2 regions of the Clostridium sp. JS66 genome follow, and region 2 is predicted to be linked to the other one. Evidence: riboswitches for the same ligand, from Rfam matches in the RefSeq annotation. Region 2 holds a riboswitch; the other holds the start of a gene.

Region 1 (9,022 bases), 640 kb from region 2:
GAAAAAAATAAGAAAAATTCCAATAGAAAGCTTAAAGAAATATTATATTGCTTTCTTTTCAGTATTAACATTATTAGGAGTATTTAATACTTTAGTGATTATGAATATGCAAAATTCTTATTTAGGAAAAATGTTTATGCATTTTGGCAAAAAAGCACAATATCTTGGAGTTGGATTTGTATTAATTGGAGCAGTAGCATTTGTTCTTCTTATAATAAACAATATAATAAATAGGCGTAATGATATTAATTATGGTTATGTTTATGATAACTTCTTTAAAATAGTTATCGCTACGGGAATAGCAGGAATTATAGTGTCTACCATAAATACCTATTTTATACTAATTTTCACACCAGCCGTTGCAACTAAAGGATTTATGATCTTGTGGATTCCAAGGATGGTAGAAACATTAGTTTTGACTGTTGTAAGTTCCTATGCAATATCAATACTCATGTACTCTTATAATGCTCTTTCAGGTAGAGTGCCTAAAAAGATATAAGATATGTAATAAAGAGATAACTTGTCACTATACAACTTAATGTGTATATTGACTTGTTATTTCTTTTTATATTTACTATATTATAATAAGGATTAAATAAATTTCTAATAGATTTAATTAAGTTAATTAGAATGGTTCTCATGTTAATTTGAGTTAAAATGGTAGTAAGACGAGGAGGAATTTAATTGAAAAAAGCTTTTGTAGTTGATTTTGATGGAACTATAACAGTACAGGATGTAGGATTTTCTATAATAAAGCAGCTGGCAGATGAAGGGTGGAAAGAAATAGGAGACTTGTGGGTAAGCAAAAAAATAGGAACCGCTCAATGTGGTAAGATGCAGTGGGATTTAATTAAACATGATGAAGAATACATAAAAAATTTTGTTAGAGAATTTCCCATAAATAGAGGATTTAGAGAGTTTGTTGAGGAAGTAAAGAAAAATTCCTATGAAATGATAGTAGCTTCTGATGGATATGATATTTACATAAATGAAATATTGAAAACATATGGTTTTCAAGGTCTGAAAGTTGTATGTAACAGCGCAAAATATGATAATGGTTGGAAATTATCTTTTTTAAATTCATCTGGAGAATGTGGATTTTGTGGAAATTGTAAAAAAAGAATAGTAGATGATTTAAAAAACAGAGGATATAAGGTTTATTATATTGGAGATGGTCATTCGGATATATGTGCGTCTAAAGATGCAGATGTAGTTTTTGCTAAATCTTTTTTAAAACAACACTATGAAAATAAAGAATTACCTTATCATAACTTTGATAATTTTTTTGATGTTTTAGAATATATGAAAAAAAATTAAGCTAAATACATGTAGAATTACAATTGTTATTTGTGTTGAAGCAATTGTTTTAAAAAATAGTAATTTCAGAATATTATGTTGACATAATTTGAAAAATAATGTACAATTTTAATTGTAAAATTAAATAGTGAAGTGTTAGGTTTATAACGTTAATTAAAAGGGAAAGTGGTGAAAATCCATTACAGCCCCCGCTACTGTATACGGCGACAAATTCTATATCCACTGGATCCTATGGATTTATCTGGGAAGGAAGAAGGAGGAAGACCCGTGAGTCAGGAGACCTGCCTAGTACTGTTTACTGCAATCTTTCGGAGGGAAAGAAGATGCATAAAAACTGTTATTTTATCTAAATTAACATAACCTAATTAAAAACGTACAAGGAAATTAGTTATGTTTAGGATAAACAGTATGTGTGCTTTTAAATTTGATTATTAGGAACTTCCAGAAGAAGTTCCTTTTTATTTTTATTGGAATAGTTTTGGCAATTAGTAGAATTTTTAGTAGTACGAGCACCATTATCGTTTTATAGGCTACGATTATTTATGTAATAAAAGGGGTGTAGTTATGTCAAAAAAATATCAAATTTCTTTAGGAATTTTTATTGCAATATTATGTATTCCTAAAAATGTGTTTGCAATGCACATTATGGAAGGATTTCTTCCACCAAAATGGTGCATTACATGGGGAATTGTATGTATACCTTTTATTGTGGTTGGATTATTTTCTATAAAGGAAAAAATAAGGTTAAATCCTAAAACAAAAATGTTAATAGCTATGGCTGGGGCTTTTGCTTTTGTTCTTTCTGCTTTAAAAATACCATCAGTAACAGGAAGTTGTTCACATCCAACAGGAGTGGGACTTGGAGCTATACTTTTTGGACCTACGGTTATGAGCGTTTTAGGTGTTATAGTTCTTATTTTTCAAGCATTACTTCTTGCACATGGAGGATTAACAACTTTAGGTGCTAATACATTTTCTATGGCAGTTGTAGGACCTTTAGTGTCATATTTTACATATAAATTACTAAAAAAATTAAAAGTATCACAATCTATATCAGTATTTTCTGCAGCAATGCTGGGAGATTTAATGACATACGTTACTGCATCTTTTGAGTTAGCATTAGCATTTCCAGATGCTACAGGTGGAATTGCAACATCTGTAATAAAGTTTATGGGTATATTTGCTGTAACGCAAATTCCATTAGCAATAAGTGAAGGAATATTAACAGTTATAGTTTTTAATCTTTTAAGTAATTATAACAAGCAAGAACTTATAGAATTAAATGTTATACCAAAGGAGGCTTAATGGTATGCATGTACAAACTAAAAACAATAATTTATTGAAAAAAAATTTAATATTAGCTTTCCTTGTAGTAGCCATTACTGTAGTCCCTATGTTGTTCTTAAAGCATGCTGAATTTGGTGGTTCAGATGATCAGGCAGAAAAGGCAATTACACAAATTAAACCTAATTATAAACAATGGGCTTCACCAGTTTGGCAGCCACCAAGTAGTGAGATAGAGAGCCTTTTATTTGCACTTCAGGCTGCTGTCGGTTCAGGAGTTGTATGTTACTATTTTGGATATATGAAGGGAAAATCTAAAAAAGACGGAAGTGAAAAATAATGATTTCTATAGATAAATTGGCATATGTATCAGAACTTAGAAAAGTTAATCCTATGGAAAAATTTATGTTTTCTATTTTAACTATGATATTGTGTATATCTTTAAATAATATAGTATATTCAATATTAGTAGTATTATTTATGGCAGCTATAACTATTTTTAAAGGTAAGATACCAGCTAAATCTTATGGTGAATTGATTTTAATTCCTTTAGTGTTCCTGGTTATTGGAATTGTTACAATAGCAATAAATACTGTTGGAGATAGTAAAGAAATACTATTTAGCTTTCACATTTTTAATATTAAACTTGGATGTACAAAAACAAGCTTTCTTATGGCTTCAAAAATATTTTTTAAAGCACTTGCATCAGTTTCATGCTTGTATTTTTTAGCACTAACAACTCCTGTATTTGAGATTTTAACAGTGCTTAGAAAATTTAAGGCACCTAAGTTATTTGTAGAACTAATGGGTCTTGTGTATAGATTTATTTTTGTATTACTTGATACAGCTAACATGATTTTCATATCGCAGAATTCAAGACTTGGATACTCAAAAATAAGTACAGGTTATAATTCTTTAGGAAAATTAGTTACTTCGCTTTTTATAAGTTCATACAAACGTTCACAAGACATTTATACTGCTATGGAATCTAGGTGTTACGATGGTGAAATAAATTTAATAGAGGATAACTTTAAAATTTCATACAGGAATATATTTGTTATAATAATTGTAGAAGTAATATTAGTAACTATAAGTTTGAGCAAGAATATTTTTGGGGGAATCATTTAATGAGCGAATACATAATTGAAACGAAAGATTTAAGCTTTAATTATCCAGATGGTACTAAAGCTTTAAAAAATGTAAATATTAAAATAGAGAAAGGCAAAAAAATATCATTTATAGGTGTTAATGGTTCGGGAAAGTCCACATTATTTTTAAATTTTAATGGAGTTTTAAAGCCAAGTAATGGTGATCTAATATATAAAGGTGATATAGTAAAGTATAATTCAAAATCCTTATTGCAATTGAGAAAAAATGTAGGAATAGTATTTCAAGATCCAGAAAACCAACTTTTTTCAGCTAGCGTATATCAAGAAGTTTCCTTTGGAGCTATGAATTTGAAGCTTGAAGAAACTGAAGTCAGGAAAAGAGTTGATGGAGCTTTACAAGGTATAGGTATGTATGATTATAGAGAAAAAGCTGTTCATTTTTTAAGCTATGGTCAGAAGAAAAGGGTATCAATTGCAGATATACTTGTTATGAATCCGGAAGTAATAGTATTTGATGAGCCTACTTCCAGTCTTGATCCAAAACATTCTAGCCAAATTGTTGATATATTTGATAGTATCAATGAAAAAGGAATTACAGTAATACTATCAACACATGATGTAGAGCTAGCTTATTCTTGGTCAGATTATATTTTTGTTATGAGAGATGGGGAAGTAGTTAAAGAAGGTACTCCTTATGAAATATTTTCAGATGATAAGCTTATAAGTGAGTGTTATCTTCAAAAGCCTTTAATTCTTGAAATTTTTCAAAATTTAGTAAGCAGTGGAAAAATAAAATTTGAAGAAAGTGTGCCTAGAAATAAAAAGGAGCTTTTGGAAATAATAAATTCAAAATAACTTATTTGTATAGTAGAATATAAGTTAAAAAAGGTTGTGAAGATATGTCTCACATTTCAAATAAAGAAGCTTATAAGAGATTGGAAGAAAGAATTAATAGATTTCCACAAGGTGCGCCGCCTTCAAAAACATTATATAAAATACTGAGTATGCTTTTTACAGAAAAGGAGGCAGAACTGGTGGCAATGCTGCCTATAAAGCCTTTTACTATTAAAACTGCAAGCGAAATTTGGAAGATAAGTGAAGCTAGCACTGAGAATATCCTTCAGAAGCTTGCTTCAAAGGCTATTCTTATGGATATTGACTATGATGAAAAAAAGGAATATTGTCTTCCACCACCTATGATTGGATTTTTTGAATTCTCCCTTATGAGAACTAGAGATGATATCGATCAAAAAACATTATCAGAGTTGTACTTTCAGTATTTAAATGTAGAAGAAGACTTTATCAAGGATCTATTTTTAGGGACAGAAACAAGATTCGGAAAGGTTTTTGTGCAGGAAGGAGTTCTTTCAAGAGAAAATGAACTAGAGATAATGGATTATGATAGAGCTAGCAATGTGATTAAAGAGGCTAGATTTATTACTGTAAGTATGTGTTTTTGCAGGCATAAGATGAAACATTTAGGAAAACAGTGTTATGCACCTATGGAAACTTGCTTAACATTTGGGAATAGTGCATACACTTTAAGTAAAAATGGATATGGTAGGGCTATAGATTCAGTTGAGGCTTTGGAAATATTAAATATGGCATATGAATATAATCTAGTTCAATGTGGTGAAAATGTTAGAAATGGATCAGTATTTCTTTGTAATTGTTGTGGCTGTTGCTGCGAAGGTATGTTGGCAATTAAGAAATTTGGATATTTGACTCCTATTCAGACTACTGCATTTCTTCCAGAATTTATAGAGGAAAGTTGTATTGGATGTGGTAAATGTGCAAATGCATGTCCTATAGATGCTATAAAAATTGATCCTGTAACAAAAAAAGCTAGAACAGATGAAAACGTGTGCCTTGGATGTGGTATTTGTGCTAGAAATTGTCATAAAAAAGGTATATATCTTAAACATAGGGAAAAACAGATAATAACTCCAGCTAATACAACTCATAGAATTGTACTTCAAGCTATTGAAAAAGGTAAACTTCAGGAGCTTATTTTTGATAATAAAGCTCTTTTAAGCCATAGGGCTATGGCAGCAGTTTTATCAGCTATTTTAAAACTTCCACCTGTAAAGAAAGCTATGGCAAGTAAACAAATGAAATCAGTGTATTTAGATAAATTGCTAAGTGGAAAATAATCTTTGTAAGTTTTACAGAGTTTAAAATTGGATAGAATTATAAATGAAAAACTATTTTTAAGTTAGATAGCACTTGATAAGTTAGGAGAGGTGAGAGCCTCTTCTTTTATTATTAACAATATTCTATTTATATTTTCAAATTTTTTACCAATGAATAAGTAAATTTCAAAATTCGAGTTAAAATGCCAGCGAAATGTGGAAAAATAACTAAAATTTTGTTAATATATTTATATAGCATTAAACTTATTTGTATCTTTAATGTAAATTAAGTTTATTACAAAGGGAGAATTTTATGAAAAATTTTAAATTAGTTATTCATAGGGTAACTTTTTTGATTATGTTATTGATTGTAAGTTTAGCTCTTTTAGGGGTTTTTATCAACAAAGATAGAGAAGAATTAAATAAAAGGCCTGTAGCTAAATCTGGTGTATTAGATTTAAGGGATTGGAATTTTAAAAAGCAAGGAATAGTTAAACTGGATGGACAGTGGGAATTTTATTACAAACAGTTGTTGACACCTGAGGATTTTAAAGTTGAACAGAAGGTCAAGAAAACAGGACTAATTAATATTCCAGGAAGCTTTAAAAATTATAAATTTGGAAATGAAAAACTAAATTCTCAAGGATATGCAACCTATAGATTAAAAGTAATTGCTAATGATTCAGAGGATTTATATGCTATTAAAACTCAATTTATTCAAGCAGCTCATAAGCTTTGGGTAAATGATAAAATAGTTGTACAGTGTGGAGAAGTAGGAAAGACTAAAAATGAAACTGATGGAAAACTTGCCACAAGACTAGGTTCATTTTACAACAATACAAATGAGTTTGAAATAGTACTTCAAAGTAGTAATTTTCAATATGGTGTGCCAGAAATTGATAGTATATTACTTGGAAGTGAATCTCAAATTAGTGAAGAGAGAGCTAAAAAAGTAGGGTTTGATTTATTTTTATTTGGAATTACTTTGGCAGCTGCTATATATAACTTTATTTTATTTATAAGAAGAAAAAAAGACAAAGCTCCTTTATATTTTGCTGTGGTATGTGTATTAATTTGTTTAAGAACTTTATTGGTAGGAGAAAGACTAATTTACTGGGTATTTCCTAACATGAACTATATTATCAATGTAAAATTACTCTTATGGACTTTCTTTATATATATACCAGTACTTATATTGTTTATGAGTAATTTTTATACTGAGCTTATAAGTGAAAAAGTAGTCAAATTTTCAAAGATTTTAGGTATAACTTATTTTTTTCTTATATTAATATTACCTCCAATATATTATATTAACTTGATATTACCTGTTGAAATAATATCAGATTTTATAATTTTATATATTGTAAGTAAAATGCTTTATATGCATATTATAAAAAAATCTAATAATGCAATTGTTATTATTGCTATGATTATTTTTTTAGGAACAAGAATAAATGATATTTTATATGAATATTCGGTAATTGATACAGGGTCTTACGCTCCGATAGGAATTCTTATTTTTATTTTTGCTCAATCATATGTGGCATCTGATAAATTTTCAATGGCTTTTTCAAAGATAGAAGAAATGACGGAGAGGCTTAAGTCAGTTGACAAAATGAAGGATGATTTTTTTGCAACTACATCTCATGAATTGAAGGCACCATTAGATGGAATTGTTGGACTTTCAAAAAGTCTTATAGATTGTAATTCAAAGCAATTGAGTAATGATGAAAAAGAAACATTAATTTTAATTAAAAATAGCGCTAAGAGATTATCCAATCTGGTAAATGATATATTAGATTTTTCAAAAATAAAAAGTAATGATATAAACTTAATAATGAAGCCTGTAGATATAGGGCAGCTTATAAATATGGTGACAAAATCCTTTAAATCATTTATGAGCAATAAATCAATTGAAATATTGAATAAAGTTGAAGAAAGTATTCCTTATGTTTATGGAGATGAAAATAGAATTCAACAAATTTTATACAATCTAATAGGAAATGCAGTAAAGTTTACAAATGAAGGACAAATAGAAATTTCTGCTGCTGAAAAAGGTGACTATGTTTTTATTACCATTGAGGATACAGGTGTAGGAATAGATGAAAGTGATATTTATAAAATTTTTCAGCCTTATAATCAAGTTGATGGTATAAATAAGCAATATCATGGTTCTGGATTAGGATTATATGTAACTAAAAAATTAGTTCAGCTTCATGGTGGTGAATTAGAAGTAAAATCTACATTGGGAGAGGGGGCTAAATTCACTTTTAATCTACCTAAATTATCTATGAATATTGAAAAAGATGATTCTATAGGTGAATTAGAAAATTATGATTGTAGCGAAAATTGTAATAAAAAATTAGAACAATGTAAAAGTAATGGCAAAATTCTAATTGTAGACGATGAGTCTGTAAATATAAAAGTAATGGGAAATTTTTTGTCAGAGGAAAAATATACGATTATTACCGCTGCAAGCGGCAAAGAAGCATTGAATATAGCTTATAATGATAAAAATATAGATATGGTGATTTTGGATATAATGCTGCCAGATATGATAGGATGGGAAGTATGCAGCATACTGAGAGAAAAATATTCTTTACTTGATTTACCAATTTTAATTGCAACCTGGGACAACCGTACAGAAAGCTTAGTGCTATCTTTTAAAAATGGAGCTAATGATTATTTAAGAAAGCGTTTTGAAAAATCTGAACTATTGGCTAGGGTAAAAACTCTTATAGATTTGAAACATTTGGCAGGAGAAGTAACTAGCCTTCAAGGTAAAGTGAAAAGTACTACAAAACAGGTTGAAGAGTTAAATGAGGGCTTTGAAGAAAATAAAAAAATACTTTCTCAGGTAATAAAAAATGATAAGTTAAAAACAGAATTTTTTACAAATATGTCCCATGAACTAAGAACTCCATTAAATGTTATATGGAGCACTATACAGTTGATTCAATCTATAAATGCAAATAAGTTAACTGCAGGATATGATATAGACAAATACCTCAATATTATGAGTCAGAACACTTTAAGACTTTTAAGATTAATAAACAATTTAATTGATACTACAAAAATAGAGGGCGGATATTTATCCTTAAAACTTACTAAAGGAAACATAATAAGTACAATAGAAGAAATTACTTTATCTGCTGCAAGCTATGTTCAAGCACAAGGAAT
Region 2 (6,195 bases):
TTCTTGTACTTCCTAAATCCCTCATAGCAAATACAAATAATACTATACTTAAACCATAGCAAAAAAATCCTATAATCATAGCAGATATTGAAATTGTTAAACTTGGTATTTGATTACCAAGTATCATAGCTAGAATGAATGAAAAAGAACCTGATATAATTCCTTTTATTGTTACAATGGAAAAAGGATTTTTTGCAGAAATATTTCTTGTAAAATTATTATCTATTCCCCAGCAAAAACAAGCCAATATAATTCCAAAAGAACCTATAGAAAATCCCCATTGATTTTTAAAATCCCAGGACAAAATAATACTTGCCATAGTAATTAATATTACAGCACTTAAAATTTGTTTTCCTGCACTTTCTTTAAAAAATACTACTGCAATTATGGTAGTTGCCACCCCTTCAAAATTTAACAACAGTGAAGCAGTTGAGGCCGGAGTTACTTTAAGACAGTTTAGCAAAATAATAGGTGCTATAATTCCTCCTGCAATACTTGCACCTAAAAGCCAGGGAAAATCCTTTTTTTTCAAAGGTGCTTCGTCTAAGGCTTGTTTTTTAACAAGTGAAGTTACAATCTGGAATATTAACAAGCCAACTCCACTACCAAAATATAAAAATGCAGCAAGAGGAATAGGATCAATTTTACCTAAAAGCATCTTGGTTATAGGTGCACTGGCTCCAAATAAAATTGCGGATACTAATGCCATCATAATTGGATAAGCTTTTGATTTATTCATTATACTCTCCTCTCATATATAGTTAAAATTATGATATTAATTCAATTATAACAATAATTATGAATTCATTAACACAATCATTAAAAATATCACTATATAATTTTTCTCATAAAATTAAAACAATTTGAGGATAACATAACTTTTCGTTAAGTTTTCTTCAAATTGCTTTATTTAATCTTTATGGAATAAGCTTTTTTAAATAGCCTTGTACAAATTTCTAGCTAATTACTGATTCTGTAGTTCGTTTTTCACTTTTAAGCTTCTCGTTTTCTATTTTTTTTCTTTCTACTAATCTTCCCATAAAAAATGCTATGATACCGACACCAATACCTGTTTGTACACAAAATAATAAGCTTTCAATTTCACCTGGTAATTCTCCACCAATCCAAGTTTCCATAACAGGTGTAAACCAAGGATGATACTCTTTACCTGTAATTTGCGAAACTACTTTACTTCCTGCATCATCTGATCCTCCAAATTCAGCTCCTCTCAATGTAAATAATGGTATAAGAGCAATCAATGCAGCAATAACCAATAAAGTGATAACCTTCTTTTTTGTCTTTGCCATTAATTTTCACCTCTCTTTAAAAATCCAATAACTGTTAGTTCGGATTTTGCATATGTTTCAAGACCCATAACAATTACAACAGTAAGAATGCCTTCGATAACTGCAAGTGGAAGCTGTGTTGGTGCAAATACTGCAAGAAATTTAGCTGCAGATGCCATAACTCCACCACTTTGAGAAGGATATGCAAGTGCAAGCTGAATACTAGTTACACAATAAGTAAATAAGTCACCAATTGATGCTGCTATAAAAATACCTACATTTTTATTAACTTTCATATTCTGACATAATTTATAGATTCCATAAGAAACTAAGGGACCTGCAATAGCCATAGAAAAAGTGTTAGCACCAAGAGTTGTAAGTCCACCATGAGCAAGTAAAATTGCTTGAAAAACCAAGCAAATGATACCTAGTATACTTACTGCAGATGGTCCAAATAAAATTGCAGCAAGTCCTGTACCCGTCATGTGAGAACAGCTTCCTGTTACTGACGGAATTTTTAAAGATGAAAGTACAAAAATAAATGCACCTGTCATAGCAAGAATGGTCATAGATTTACGGTTTTCAGATAATGTCTTTTTAATTGATAAGTAACCCAATACTAAGAATGGAACACAAATGGCCCCCCATGCAATACAAAATTTTGGTGGAAGATAACCTTCCATAATGTGCATTGCATTTGCCACTGGAACTACTCCAAAGGTCAATGCAAAGACTGTAATAATAGTTAAGAGCTTCTTTTCTTTTTTGTTCATTTTATTTTCCTCCTTATGTTAAGTTAATTTATATTTAATCTAAGCCAAAGCACCTAGAAAAGACATCTGTTTTTCAAGCATTTTATTAAATTCTTCAGTATTTTTAGGATAAAACTTTGTATCTTTTATAAAATGATTTTCTACAAGGGATTCATAAACCTCCAGCATAGTTGGCTGCTTTAAATTTGCCTGTTTTAAAACTTCCTTGTTTTTGAAAATTTCTAGTGGTGTTCCATCTGCTATAATTTTTCCATGGCAGAATACAAGAACTCTTTCCGCCCATCTGTAGGTGAAATCTACATCATGAGTTGAAATAAGCATTGTCTTACCTTCAAAAGCAAGCTTGTCTAAAACTTCTTCTAACATCATGGCATTTAAAGGGTCTAGTGCTGCTGTAGGTTCGTCGAAAATAACGATTTCTGATTTCATAGCAATAATATCTGCAATAGTAACTCTTTTCTTCTCGCCGCCGCTCAAATAATGAGGAGGTCGATCCTTGAAGTCAGAAATATTCATATATGTGAGAGCTTCATCAACTCTCTTTTTTACTTCTTCCTTTGGAAGTTTTAAATTCATAGGTCCAAATCCAACTTCTGCCATAACCGTAGATGCAATAATTTGGTTATCTGCATCCTGAAATACAATTCCAATGTTCTTTCTAAGCTCCTTTAAATTCTTCTTATTAACCACTGTATTCCGATAAATGACTTTTCCACGTTCTGGTGTAAATACGCCATTAATATTCAAGAAAAATGTAGATTTTCCAGATCCATTGGAGCCAATAACAGCAATTTTTTCACCTTCATGAATATCCACACTTACACTCTTCAATGCAACTTTTCCACTTCCATAAACATAATGCAAATCTTCAACCTTTAATATTGTTTTTTCCATAATAGCTCCCCCTTATCTCGTAAAACTCCATATTACAATTAAAAAAATTATGAATGCTGCTGCTGAAACAATATGTATTGTTTCCACCTTTTTATCTTCCTCATAAAATATTAGTTCCCCATCATAGCATCTGGCCTCCATAGCATCATAATATGAATTTGCCTTTTTCAGTGAAGTAACCAGCATATTACTTGCAATACTTCCAAATGTATAACAGGAGGTTTTAAAATCACAGTATCCCTCACGAGACTCTGCAGAGTTTTTCATCTTACTATATACATCCATTAAAATAAAAATATATCTATAAATCATATTCATAAGTTCTATAATAAGCTTTGGCACATGTGCTTTGCGAAGTACATAGATAATTTCAGAGGATGGAGTTGATAATGTCATCATCTGCAGTGCACTAATAGCTGCAAAAACCTTTAATATCAAAAATACAGCTTCCTTAAGTTTTAAATTAGAAGTGAATACATAGGCAAAACCAAGATACAGATTATATTGTCCTAAGGGCTGCCTTGAAAAATCAATGGCAATAGTAAAAGTACCCAATAAAATAAATGCTACGGGAATTGTCATTATTGACAAATATTCATGTAATGGAAGTTTCCCTTTTACAACTGTCACATAGGTCATTGCAATAATCACCATAATGGATACATATGGATTGTTAAGTACAATGCAAAGAATTAATATCAAAACAGAAAGTGCTACTTTAAAGGTAGGATTCCAATGTCTTATTTTTGAACTATAAGAATAAAAGTCAATAGAAAATCCTTCACCGTGTTTATGACCAATTCTATGATTGTGGTTTTTATTTTCATGATTATGATCATCATTATTTCCAATTTTAAAGAAAAACAAAGCTATCAAAAACATAATGCATAAAATAATAATTGTTTCCATATCGCACCTTCTTTCAATTTTTATCCATGTCAAAATAATGGTTTTTAAAATTCCTATTTTTTAAGTTTCTATATTATATTTGGAATACTTTTGGCTTTGATACTTATTTTCTTTACGAAATCAATTATTTCTTCAATTGAAGTCGTTTTATTTTCATAATTTTCATCAGATCTCTCAATCATAATTATTTTAATTCCTAATTTTCTAGCTGCACTTATTTTTTCTATAACGCCCCCGGTATTACCACTATCTTTTGTCACTAAAACAGAAGCATTGCAATACTTAAATATCTCCTCATTTAACTTTTCACTGAATGGTCCTTTCATTGCTATTATATTTCTTGAATTGAATCCCAGTTCTTCACATTTTTTTAACACCATCCAATCTGGAAGCACTCTAAGGTATACTCTGTTTCGATAGTCAGGAATCTTAGTGAAGGTTTCAATTTTTTTACTTCCTACCGTTAGTACGATATTACCTTCATATTCCAGGATGCGTTCATATGCTTCTTTATAATTTTTTACCTTTACAACGTCATAATCCTCATATACTACCTTTTCTCTTAGAAACCTAATATATGGTATTTCAGTCAGTTTACAAGCACTTATTACATTTCTAGATATGTCTACTGAAAAAGGATTAGAAGCGTCAATTATACACTTTGGCTGTACTTTATCTATCATATCAATGACGCTAAACTTATTGATCTTTCCCTGATAAATATCAATACTATCATCATGATCAATCAACTCACTGCCTAACTTAGTGGTGACCATTACGGTAACCTTTTCACCAATTTTATAAAGCTTGTTTATTATTTGCTTAGCATCCATTGTTCCTGCAATAACTAATACGTCTGACATAATTACCTCCAAAAATATTAAAAATAAATCATATATATAAAAAAAACTCATTGTCTCTCAAAAGACAATGAGTTAATACTAAAAATAGGCACACTGTATTAAACCTCCTCTATCTCTCGTAGAGTAACAGGTATTAAAACAGGCAGGTATTCTGGCTCAAGCATCATCATCACCTCTTGCCTTCCCGATTATTCAGTGGCATTCTCAGAGGGACTCCTCTTTTACAGCGGCGGGACCGCGTGGGATTTTCACCCATCTTCCCTTTTCACCGATTTGTAACACTTCTTGATTACAATCGACACCTATTTAAACTATTATATTGTTCAAAAATATACAAATTCTATCAAAATTTAATCTTTATCACACTAAATCTTCATATAAAAATTACCATATTACATGTTTATATAATATCTATTAAATATATTTTTGTCAATATTTTATACAAAATCCAAGAAATTTTTACTATATTAGTCAATATGTCATACGAACTTTCATAAATCCAAGTTCTATATGTTATAAAAAAAGGTACACTTACTAAAAAGTAAGTGTAAAGTAAGTTTTATAAAGGGATTAAATATATTTAAATTAACACTATATAATAAAAGAGGCTCCTTTCGAAGTCTCTAATAAACAATTATAAAATACATATTCTGCTGCATCTAATACTGCTAATTTTAAGTTAAACTCAAAATACAACGGTATTAAAATGACACTATTTATGCATTTTCTCTCCCTCCGAAAGACTATGACAAAAGCAATAGGTAGGTCTCCTGACTCACGGGTCTTCCTTATTCTTCCTTCCCAGAGAGATATCTCTCCAGTGGACATAGAACTTGTCTCCGTATACAGTAGCGGGGGCTGCAGTGGATTTTCACCACTTTCCCTTTTAATTAATAAATAAACCTAATACTTTATTATTTAATTTTACAATAATAATTGTATATCTATTTTTGAATTATGTCAATCTTTTTATAATTTAAAATATTTTATCAACCTTAATAATTTATTCCTATAACTTTATCCATAAAATATTCTCTATTAGGATACATATGTCTTCTTATTGTTTCTACTAATTGTTCAGTTCTAGTAGATTTCAATAGATAATCATTTGCCCCTATCCTTATGGCTTTTTGTACAAGATAAAAATCTTCACAAGCACTTACAAATATGATAATTTTATTTTCATCTCTGTTTTTTATTAATTCTGCTGCACGTAATCCATCTAGTATTGGCATTTTTATATCCATAAGAATAATATCAGGATTCAGTTTTTCATTCATTAGAATTGCTTCTTTTCCATTACAGGCTTCTCCAACAATATCAGCCTGATGTATTCCATTTAGTATAATCATTTTAGAAATTTTTCTTTCAAAGTATTCATCATCAACAATTAATATTTTACACATAGTAGTTCTCCTCCACTTTCCCTTTTACCTTCTAATAACATGAAATTATAGAAGTTCAATGTCT

Evidence for each region. A riboswitch is a leader RNA that binds a small molecule or an ion and turns the genes downstream of it on or off. The one in region 2 is predicted to bind cobalamin.
Region 1: another riboswitch for cobalamin. It lies ahead of Q6H37_RS21970 (energy-coupling factor ABC transporter permease); the one in region 2 lies ahead of cobK (precorrin-6A reductase).

The regions. Positions count from the first base shown of each region.
Region 1 is NZ_CP131467.1:4,766,629-4,775,650, reverse strand. Features, by position in the region: gene Q6H37_RS21980 (ECF transporter S component) at 1-499, shown strand, start outside; gene Q6H37_RS21975 (MtnX-like HAD-IB family phosphatase) at 685-1,317, shown strand; cobalamin riboswitch at 1,438-1,621, shown strand; gene Q6H37_RS21970 (energy-coupling factor ABC transporter permease) at 1,882-2,622, shown strand; gene Q6H37_RS21965 (energy-coupling factor ABC transporter substrate-binding protein) at 2,627-2,941, shown strand; gene cbiQ (cobalt ECF transporter T component CbiQ) at 2,941-3,729, shown strand; gene Q6H37_RS21955 (energy-coupling factor ABC transporter ATP-binding protein) at 3,729-4,565, shown strand; gene Q6H37_RS21950 (4Fe-4S dicluster domain-containing protein) at 4,610-5,863, shown strand; gene Q6H37_RS21945 (ATP-binding protein) at 6,156-9,022, shown strand, end outside.
Region 2 is NZ_CP131467.1:4,132,882-4,139,076, forward strand. Features, by position in the region: gene Q6H37_RS19315 (DMT family transporter) at 1-739, opposite strand, end outside; gene Q6H37_RS19320 (cobalt transport protein CbiN) at 957-1,307, opposite strand; gene Q6H37_RS19325 (energy-coupling factor ABC transporter permease) at 1,307-2,059, opposite strand; gene Q6H37_RS19330 (energy-coupling factor ABC transporter ATP-binding protein) at 2,099-2,953, opposite strand; gene cbiQ (cobalt ECF transporter T component CbiQ) at 2,966-3,862, opposite strand; gene cobK (precorrin-6A reductase) at 3,931-4,725, opposite strand; cobalamin riboswitch at 4,849-5,046, opposite strand; cobalamin riboswitch at 5,468-5,647, opposite strand; gene Q6H37_RS19345 (response regulator) at 5,721-6,131, opposite strand.